3 regions of the Martelella sp. genome follow, and region 1 is predicted to be linked to each of the others. Evidence: predicted binding sites of a transcription regulator. Region 1 holds the regulator's gene; each other region holds the start of a gene.

Region 1 (3,299 bases):
TATTTCGGCCGTCATCCTGAGGCGGCGCTTCGAGCGGCGCAGATAGGCCATGAGGAACCCGACCGTGAAAAGACTTGGAAAAACACAATGAGCAACACGACATACAAGATGGCCGGCCGGGCGGTGTCCGTCTACTACGGACAGAAGCGCGCGCTGTTCGATGTCAGTCTCAACATCCGCGAAAACGCGGTCACCGCGCTGATCGGCCCGTCCGGCTGCGGCAAGTCGACCTTTCTGCGCACGCTCAACCGCATGAACGACACGATCGACAATTGCCGCGTCACCGGCATGATCACGCTTGACGGGGAGGACATCTATGCCTCGGGGATCGATGTGGTCGAACTCAGGGCGCGTGTCGGCATGGTGTTCCAGAACCCCAATCCGTTTCCGAAATCGATCTACGAGAATGTCGCCTATGGCCCGCGCATCCACGGGCTGGCCCGCCACCGCAGCGAATTCGACCAGATCGTCGAGACCAGCCTGATGAAGGCGGGCCTGTTCAACGAGGTCAAGGACCGGCTTCATGAGCCGGGCACCAGCCTTTCCGGCGGCCAGCAGCAGCGGCTGTGCATTGCCCGCGCCATTGCCGTCAGTCCGGAGGTCATCCTCATGGACGAACCCTGCTCGGCGCTGGATCCGATCGCGACCGCCCGCGTCGAGGAACTGATCTCCGAACTGAAGGAAAACTACACCATCGTGATGGTGACGCATTCCATGCAGCAGGCCGCGCGCGTTTCCGAACGCACGGCCATGTTCCATCTCGGCCATATGGTCGAGGAGAACGACACCGACACGATTTTCACCAATCCCGCGGACCAGCGCACCCAGGATTACATCATGGGACGTTTCGGCTGAGGGGCGGTTGCCGCAGGCTCACGCCAAGGAAGGAACAGTCATGGCTCCATCGCATATTCTGACGGCATTCGATGACGAACTGAAATATCTCCAGCGCCGCATTTCCGAGATGGGCGGTCTGGCGGAGGAAATGGTGAGCGAATCGGTGACGGCGCTCGTCAACACCGATACCGAGCTTGCCGAAAAGGTGATCAAGGATGACCTTGTGCTGGACGAGGCGGAGCGCGAGATCGGCGAAAAGGCAGTCGTCGTCATCGCAAGGCGCCAGCCGGTGGCGGCGGACCTGCGCGAAATCATGGGCGCTATCCGGATCGCCTCCGATCTCGAACGCGTCGGCGACATGGCCAAGAACACCGCCAAGCGCGTGATCTCGGTGCAGGGTTCCGGTGTGCCGCGCAAGCTTGCCCACGGCATCGAGCACCTGTCGGAACTGGCGCTCCTGCAATTGAAGGAGGTGCTGGACGCCTACACCTCGCGCCAGGCCGACAAGGCGAGCTCCATCCGCGAGCGCGATGATGAAATCGACGCGATCTACACCTCGCTGTTCCGTGAGCTTCTGACCTACATGATGGAGGATCCGCGCAACATCACCTCGTGCACCCATCTTCTGTTCTGCGCCAAGAATATCGAGCGCATCGGCGACCACGCCACCAATATCGCCGAGATGATCTATTACATTGCAACCGGCTCCCAGCCGCAGGGAGAGCGTCCCAAGGACGACAATTCCCCGGCCGTCGGGTCCGACGATCTCTGAAGCCAGTCAATACAAGGGAGACATACGTCCTATGGTTCCGAAAATCGCAGTTGTCGAAGACGAGGAAGCGCTCAGCGTTCTGCTGCGTTACAATCTCGAATCCGAGGGGTATGAGGTCGAAACCATCATGCGCGGCGACGAAGCCGAAATCCGGCTACAGGAGCGCGTGCCCGATCTGCTTCTGCTCGACTGGATGCTGCCCGGCGTTTCCGGCATCGAGCTTTGCCGCCGCCTGAGAATGCGGCCGGAGACCGAACGCCTGCCGATCATCATGCTGACGGCGCGCGGCGAGGAGAGCGAGCGGGTGCGGGGCCTGGCGATCGGCGCCGATGATTATGTCGTCAAGCCGTTCTCCACCCCGGAGCTGATGGCGCGGGTGAAGGCCATCTTGAGGCGCGCGCGTCCGGAAGTGCTCTCCAGCGTGCTGAAATGCGGCGATATCGAACTTGACCGCGAGACCCACCGGGTGCACCGTAAGGCGCGCGAAGTCCGCCTCGGTCCGACCGAGTTCAGGCTTCTCGAATTCCTGATGACATCGCCCGGCCGAGTGTTTTCCCGCGCGCAGTTGCTCGACGGCGTCTGGGGCCATGACATCTATGTGGACGAGCGTACCGTCGACGTGCATGTCGGTCGACTGAGGAAGGCGCTCAACTTCTCGCAGATGCCGGATGTGATCCGCACCGTGCGCGGCGCGGGCTATTCCATGGAAGTCTAGGCGCGCCCGTAACGCCGCCACAAAGATTTTCAAAACGATTTAATATCCGTCATTGCGGGTGGAACCGGTTCAGCTATGCTGTGCCGGTCAGCCGTTCGGCTCTGTTGAAACAGATTTGCGGCGATTGATTTTTCACGCCCGATTGTCCAATTGGACTGAGGGCGGCCGTCGGCGGATATGCGCGCCGGCAAGAGGGCTTTTCAGGGATGCCTCCTCCCCGCATTCCGAAAAGCCGCAGCACAAGAGGATTGTTGAGATGAGCAGAGCAAGTTTCGCGGAGCCCGCGGTGATGGGCGATCTGATGGCGCGCATGCTGTGGGAAATCGGCGCCGTTCACTTTTCGCCGGACGAGCCCTACAAGCTTGCCTCCGGCTTGGTCAGCCCCGTCTATATCGATTGCCGACAACTGATTTCCTATCCGCGCATCCGCTCCACGCTGATGGATTTTGCCGCCGCCCGGGTGCTTGCCGATGCGGGCTTCGAAAAGTTCGATTGCGTCGCCGGCGGCGAGACGGCCGGCATTCCCTTCGCCGCTTTCCTGGCGGATCGCCTGGAACTGCCGATGATCTATGTCCGCAAGAAGCCGAAGGGCTACGGCAAGAACGCGCAGATCGAGGGCCATCTGCCCAAGGGCGCGCGCGTGTTGGTGATCGAGGACCTGACGACGGCCGGCGGCTCCATGTTCAACTTCATCAATGCCATCCGCACGGCCGGCGGCGTGGTGGAACACGGCATGGCATTGTTCTATTATGGGATTTTCGGCGAGGCGGAGAGACGTTTCCGCGAAGGCGGCGTTGCCCTTCATCATATCGCCACCTGGAAGGACGTGCTTGCGGTGGCGCGCAAGGACGGGCTCGCCGATCAGGCGACGCTCGATGCCGTCGGCGCCTTCCTCGACCATCCGATGGACTGGTCGCGGGCGCGCGGCGGGCTTGAGGAACTGATCGTCTGAGGAGAAGGAACGCCCGCCTCGGT
Region 2 (3,299 bases), on a different contig from region 1:
CCTTTATGCGCGGTGGTTGCCCCAATGAGCTTCGAGCGAGAAGAAAGGCGCGCGCCGCGCGTCGGAACGGTGAAGGAAGTCACCTCCCTTTCCAATCCGATCATCAAGGATATCCGCGCGCTGTCGCAGAAGAAGCACCGCGAGGAGACCGGAACCTTCATGGCCGAGGGGCTGAAGCTCGTCATCGACGCGCTGGAGCTCAACTGGTCGATCCGCACGCTGATCTATGCCAAGGCGGCCAAGGGCAAGGCGCAGGTGGAAAAGGTCGCCGCCAAGACGATCGCCTCCGGCGGTCTTGTGCTCGAGGTCTCCGAAAAGGTGCTTTCGGCGATCACCCGGCGCGACAATCCGCAGATGGTCGTCGGCATTTTCGAAAGCCATTACCGCCCGCTTGCCGAGATCCGCCCGGCCAGGGACGAGACCTATGTGGCGCTCGACCGGGTGCGCGATCCCGGCAATCTCGGCACCATCATCCGCACAGCCGATGCGGCGGGCGCGGCCGGCGTCATCCTCGTCGGCGAGACCACCGATCCGTTTTCGCTCGAGACCGTGCGCGCCACCATGGGGTCGGTCTTCGCGCTTCCGGTCTCGCGCGCCGAGCCGCGCGCGTTCCTGGACTGGGCGCAGAAAAGCGGCGCCGAGATCGTCGCCACGCATCTTGCCGGCTCCGTCGACTACCGGACCATCGACTACACGAAGAAGCCGGTCGTGCTTCTGATGGGCAACGAGCAGCAGGGGCTTCCGCCAGAACTCGCCGAAGGGGCGGGGCGGCTTGCCCGCATTCCGCAACAGGGCCGGGCCGATTCGCTCAACCTCGCGGTTGCCACCGGCGTCATGCTCTATGAGGCGCGCCGCCACCTGCTTTCGCTCGACGCTCCGGAGGCAGGCCAATGAGATCGCCGCTTTCGCGCCCCGGTCCGGCCATTGCCTTCGTCGCCATCGCGCTGCTCCTCGATGCGGCGATCAAATATGCGGTCGAGATCTATCTGCCGTTCCACCGGACCATCGACGTCCTGCCGTTCCTGGGCCTGTTCAAGACCTACAATCCCGGCATCGCCTTTTCGCTTCTTTCGGATACGAACGGCTGGGCGCTGGTCGGCATGCGGCTCGTCATCGTCGCGGTCGTCATCTATCTCTGGCGCAAGACCGCGCCGGGGCAGAGCTGGGCGCTGCTGGGCTTTGCGCTCGTCGTCGCGGGCGCCCTCGGCAATATTCTCGATCATTTCATCTATGGCCACGTTGTCGACTATATCCGCTTCCATGTCGGCGGCTGGACCTTCCCGATCTTCAACCTTGCCGACAGCTACATCACGGTCGGCGCGGTGATGATCTTCGTCCAGGAGTTCCTGTTCAAAAGCCCCGGACGTGACGATGGCTGACCCGGGCATGCCCGTCCTCACATTAGAAAGCGCTTGAACATCAAGGCATTGCCGTGAGGCCGTTTCAGCCCCGGATGGCCCCCGGATGTTGACGGCGCGTCAAAACCTTCTGGACCTCGCCTGCTCCATGTACTAGTCTTTTCACGGTTGGGACCGTGCCTCGAAGGCACATGAGAGGCAGCGGAAAATTGACGCGAGAGGACCTCTTTTTTACAAAGTGACCTCCAGAATGGCGGGATGCGACTGTCACGAACGTGTCGCAGTGAGATGGTTTATGACATCCAAGATGAACGATCCGGAACACGCGATGACCATGGAAGCGCTCGATCTTCTTCAGGCTGCCGAACGCGCCGGAGGGGCGGCTGTCAGCACGGCGCTGCTGCAGGAAGGTATCCTGGGCCGTATAGGCTCGCTTGAAACCCGCATTGCCCGCACGCCCGGCGAGATAGAGGCTGCGCAGGCGGTGCGCTACCGCGTCTTCGTCGATGAGATGCAGGCCCGTCTGCCGGCGGACGCCATGCGCGCCAGGCGGGATTTCGACCGCTGGGACGAGATCTGCGACCATCTTCTGGTGCTCGACACCAAGCTTGACGGCGATGTCGAGGACCAGATCGTGGCGACCTACCGGCTTCTGCGCCACGAGGTGGCGATGGAGAACGGCGGGTTCTATTCCGATGGCGAATACCAGACCGACAAGCTCGTCGCACGCCATCCCGATGTCCGCTTCATGGAGCTCGGCCGCTCCTGCGTGCTGCCGGACTACCGCAGCAAGCGCACCGTCGAACTGCTCTGGCAGGGGAACTGGGCCTATGCGCTGAAGCACAATATCGGCGTCATGTTCGGTTGCGCCTCCTTCCACGGCACCAACCCGCAAGACCATGCCATGGCGCTCTCCTTTCTCCACCACAATGCCCGCGCCACGGGCGAATGGGCGGTCAACGCGCGGCCCGAACTCGCCGTCGACATGAACCTGATGAACGCGGAGGAAGCGTCCGGACGCCGGGCGCTCACCGGCCTGCCGCCCCTGATCAAGGGCTATCTGCGCCTTGGCGCGATGGTCGGCGAGGGGGCGGTGATCGACCACGCCTTCAACACGACCGACGTGCTCGTGGTTCTGCCGATCGCCTCGATCTCCGACCGCTATATCAACTATTACGGCGCCGACGCCGGCCGATTCGCAAGCTGAAATTTTGGAGCGCGCCGCATAGCCCCCCCAACAATCTCCCTCAAGGGGAGAGATTGTTTGCTGCAAGGCTTCCGCAGGAATAGACAGCCTGAAATCGGCTGAACTTTCAGCAAGTCTGCTTCCGGCCGCTCGCAACCCGCCCCGCCGCCATCACGTTTTGCCCAGCTTTCTTGCCGCCGACACTTTCGAGCCGCAAAAAATCATGACAGATGAAGAGGGCAATTCCCTTCATTTCGAGCGTGCGCCGTGGCAGACGATAATCGTATTCCGACCGAAGAACTGATTTCTGCAGAAAGCCGGGCATCGGCAACGCCGATGATGGAGCAGTATATCGAGATCAAGGCGGCCAATCCCGATCTCCTGTTGTTCTATCGCATGGGCGATTTCTACGAGCTGTTCTTCGATGACGCCGTTGAAGCGGCTCGGGCGCTGTCGATCACGCTGACCAAGCGCGGCCAGCATCTGGGGCGCGATATCCCGATGTGCGGGGTGCCGGTCCATGCGGCCGATGATTACCTCCAGAAGCTGATCGCCCTCGGCTTTCGCGTCGCCGTCTGCGAGCAGACGGAAGATCCCGCCGAGGCAAAGAAGCGCGGCGCGAAGTCCGTCGTCCGGCGCGATGTCACCCGGCTCGTCACCGCCGGCACGCTGACGGAAGAAAAGCTGCTGGCCCCCGGCGAGAGCAATTTCCTGATGGCGCTGTCGCGGGTGAAGGGCGAGGGGGAGGCTGCCTA
Region 3 (3,299 bases), on a different contig from region 1:
TTCAATCAACGGCAGGTCGGCAACGGCTTCCTCGGGGGAAAATGCCTCGTGGTAGGCCTCGTTTGCATCGAAATCGGGCGCTCCGGGGCCGGCGAGCGAACGGAAATGCTCCGACCAGTCGGCGGCGAGCCTGCGGACGGCCTCTTCCAGTTCGACCTGCGGCACCTCGGGCGTCTTCTCCTCGCTGTGGCGGCCGATGATGAACTGGACGCGGGCCGAGCGGCCTTCCGGAAACGAAGGGTAATAGGCGGAGACATGACCCTGATAGACCTCGGCGAGATATTCCCCGACCTTCTCCCTCAGCCGCGCGTCATAGAGATTGCGCGGAATATAGACGAGGACCGAGACAAAGCGGTCGAAGCCGTCGATGCGGCTCAACACGCGGATGCGCGGTCGCTCGGCCACATCCATGATCTGTTCGGCAAACTCGGTCAGCTGGGGGACCGGCACCTGGAACAGTTCGTCGCGCGGATAGGATTCAAGGATATTCTGCAGCATGCGCCCGGCATGGCTCTTGGGCTCGAAGCCGAAATGGCGCGAGACCTCGGCAAGCTTGGCGCGCAGCAGCGGAATGCGCGCGGCAGACTGGGTATAGGCGGTGAAGGTGAAGAGGCCGACAATGCGCAGTTCGCCCACGACCCTTCCATCCTCGCCGAAGCGCTTGACGCCGATATAGTCCATATAGGTGCGCCGGTGGACGATCGAGGTCGTATTCGCCTTGGTGACCAGAAGAAGCTCCGGGCCTTCCAGGAAGGCGAGGATCTCCGGGGTGGAGACGACCGGGTTCGTCCCGCGCCGCAGGACCCGCATCTCGGGATCGGAGAGAATGCCGATGCTGGAACCGGCCACATGCTCGACCCGTCCGGAGCCGCCCTCGTCGATATAGGCCAGTTCGCGCATGCCGAGAAAGGTGAAGTTGCCGTCGCGCAGCCATTCCAGGAAGTGTTTTGCCTCCTCGGCGCCCGCTTTCAGGCCCTCCGGGGCGCGCGCGTCCATCTCATCCATGGCCGTCTTCAGTTTCTCAAGCATCAGCGGCCAGTCGTTGACGGCAAGCCGCACATGCGCCATCACATAGTCGAGCCTCTCCTTCAGCCGTGCGCGCGTCTCCGGCGAAAGCGCGGCCACATGCACCTGTACATGGCTGATGCGATCTTCTGGCGCATGCTGGATTTCCGGCGAGAACGCGGTGACGGAACGGCCGGACCCTGCAATCAGGATCGGATGGACGGCAAGCAGGATATCGTTGGTGAACTCGCCGATCTCGGCCATCACCGAATCGTAGATGAAGGGCATGTTCCGGACTGTCACGGTGATCACATCGGTTGCGATGCCCGAAGGCGCGATGCCGGAGACCGGACCGACGGTGACGCGGGCCTCTGCGCCATCGAAGGCGCCGACCTCGCGCGCGGCGTGCACGGCCGCCTGTGCCAGCATCGCCGCATCATAGCGCGCGAGGTCCTCGGGGCTTGCCCGCTTGAACATGGAAAAAGGATTGATGAAGGGCTGATCGGCCGCAAGCGCTGCCTTTTCGGCGGCGGCCATCATGCCCTTGCGCATCTGATCGGATTTGTTTTCCATGTTTCCTCCAGCGTGTTCTTGTTTGTCAGTCGCCGGGAACGGCATTTGAAGCCGCCTTGTTGTCCCGGCCCTCTTCGACCTTTAACGTCGCCGTCATGACACTGGCTTGACAGCGCCCTCCAATAGGCGATTTAGAGCGTAAATGAGGCAAATGGCAAAACATTTCCGCTTTTTTGATCGCACTGGTTGCAAGCCCGACAGAGGATTTGAAATGACAGCAAAAACCGGCGCGGTCATCGCCATATCCAGCCATGTCATGCGCGGCGCCGTCGGCAACCGGGCGATCGTCTTCGCTCTCGAAACGCTTGGGCTTGCTACCTGGTCCGTCCCCACCATCGTCCTGCCCTATCATCCCGGCCACGGGGCGTCCACCCGGCTGACATTCGATGATGCCGGCTTCGCCCGGGCGCTTGCGGAGCTCGGCTCGAGCCGCTGGCGCGGCGAGATTTCCGCCGTCATCAGCGGCTATATCGCCGGCCCCCGACAGGCCGAGGCGATCGCCGCGCTGGTTGAGGGGCTCAAGGCGGACAATCCCGGGATCACCTATCTCTGCGACCCGGTGAGCGGCGACGAGAAGGGTCTCTACGTGCCGGAGGAAACCGCCGCCGCCATCCGCGACCGTCTTCTGCCGCTCGCCGATATCGCCACGCCGAACCGGTTCGAACTCTCTTGGCTGACTGGCCGGCCGATCGACAACAACAGCGCGGCGGTGGATGCCGCGCTTGCGCTCGGCCCCCGCGAGGTGGTCGTGACCTCCGCCCATGCCTTTATCCGGGACGGCGTGGCCGCGCTTTACGTGGACGGCCGCCAGGCGGTGCTGGCCGAGCACGGACGGCTGGAAAACCCGCCCAACGGACTGGGCGACCTGTTCTCCGCGCTCTATCTTGCGGCACGGCTTGCCGCACTTTCTCCCGCAGAGGCACTGGAGAAATCAACGGCGTCGGTCTACGAGGTTCTGGCGCGCGCCATTCGCGAGGGCGCCGACGAGCTGCAGCTTGAACGCAACACGTCCGGTTTTACGGCCCCTTTTGCAAAAGTTGGCCTTCGTCAATTGATGCATCCGGCCAGGCACCGTAGAAGAAAATGATGCGCGGCGATGCGCGAAAGAATGAGGATCAAGACAGATGGACGCGTTTCCCAAATCCCTTCTCGACGGCTACAGGAGCTTCATGTCCGGACGCTATGTCGAAGAGAGCGCGCGCTACAGGACACTGGCAGAGGAAGGTCAGAAGCCGCAGACGCTGGTGATCGCCTGCTGCGATAGCCGCGCCGCGCCGGAAATGATCTTCAACGCCCGCCCGGGCGAACTTTTCGTGGTCCGCAACGTCGCTAACATGGTGCCGCCCTATGAACCGGACGGCCAGTATCACGGCACCTCGGCGGCGCTGGAATTCGCTGTCGAGGGGCTGAAGGTGAAGAATATCGTCGTGCTCGGCCACGGTCGCTGCGGCGGCATCCACGCCGCCCTTTCACCGGAAGCCGAGCCACTGACGCCCGGCGATTTCATCGGCAAGTGGACGACGCTGCTCAAACCTGCGGCCGAACAGATCAATGCAAACTCGGCCATGACAGCCGGCGAGCGGCAGACGGCGCTGGAACGCATCTCGATCCGCAACTCGCTCTCCAATCTGCGCTCCTTCCCCAATGTCGCAGCGGCGGAGAAACAGGGCAAACTGAAGCTCTGCGGCGCATGGTTCGACATTTCCTCCGGCGAATTGTGG

What was found. Region 1 encodes PhoB, which activates phosphate uptake and scavenging genes when phosphate is short. Its sites were predicted from a motif close to TGTCATNNANCTGTCAT; they were not measured.
Region 2: a site for PhoB is predicted at 1,624-1,640, ahead of olsB (l-ornithine N(alpha)-acyltransferase). Genes of this name have one in related genera too.
Region 3: a site for PhoB is predicted at 1,674-1,690, ahead of AC5DC2_RS08310 (NAD-glutamate dehydrogenase). Genes of this name have one in related genera too.

The regions. Positions count from the first base shown of each region.
Region 1 covers NZ_CFHTCS010000010.1:15,709-19,007, forward strand. The annotation lists gene pstA (phosphate ABC transporter permease PstA) at 1-46, shown strand, start outside; gene pstB (phosphate ABC transporter ATP-binding protein PstB) at 88-855, shown strand; gene phoU (phosphate signaling complex protein PhoU) at 896-1,609, shown strand; gene phoB (phosphate regulon transcriptional regulator PhoB) at 1,641-2,324, shown strand; gene AC5DC2_RS01980 (orotate phosphoribosyltransferase) at 2,581-3,276, shown strand.
Region 2 covers NZ_CFHTCS010000055.1:5,898-9,196, reverse strand. The annotation lists gene AC5DC2_RS07030 (class I SAM-dependent methyltransferase) at 1-28, shown strand, start outside; gene AC5DC2_RS07025 (TrmH family RNA methyltransferase) at 25-894, shown strand; gene lspA (signal peptidase II) at 891-1,379, shown strand; gene olsB (l-ornithine N(alpha)-acyltransferase) at 1,693-2,565, shown strand; gene mutS (DNA mismatch repair protein MutS) at 2,812-3,299, shown strand, end outside.
Region 3 covers NZ_CFHTCS010000072.1:6,443-9,741, forward strand. The annotation lists gene AC5DC2_RS08310 (NAD-glutamate dehydrogenase) at 1-1,578, opposite strand, end outside; gene pdxY (pyridoxal kinase) at 1,790-2,665, shown strand; gene AC5DC2_RS08320 (carbonic anhydrase) at 2,703-3,299, shown strand, end outside.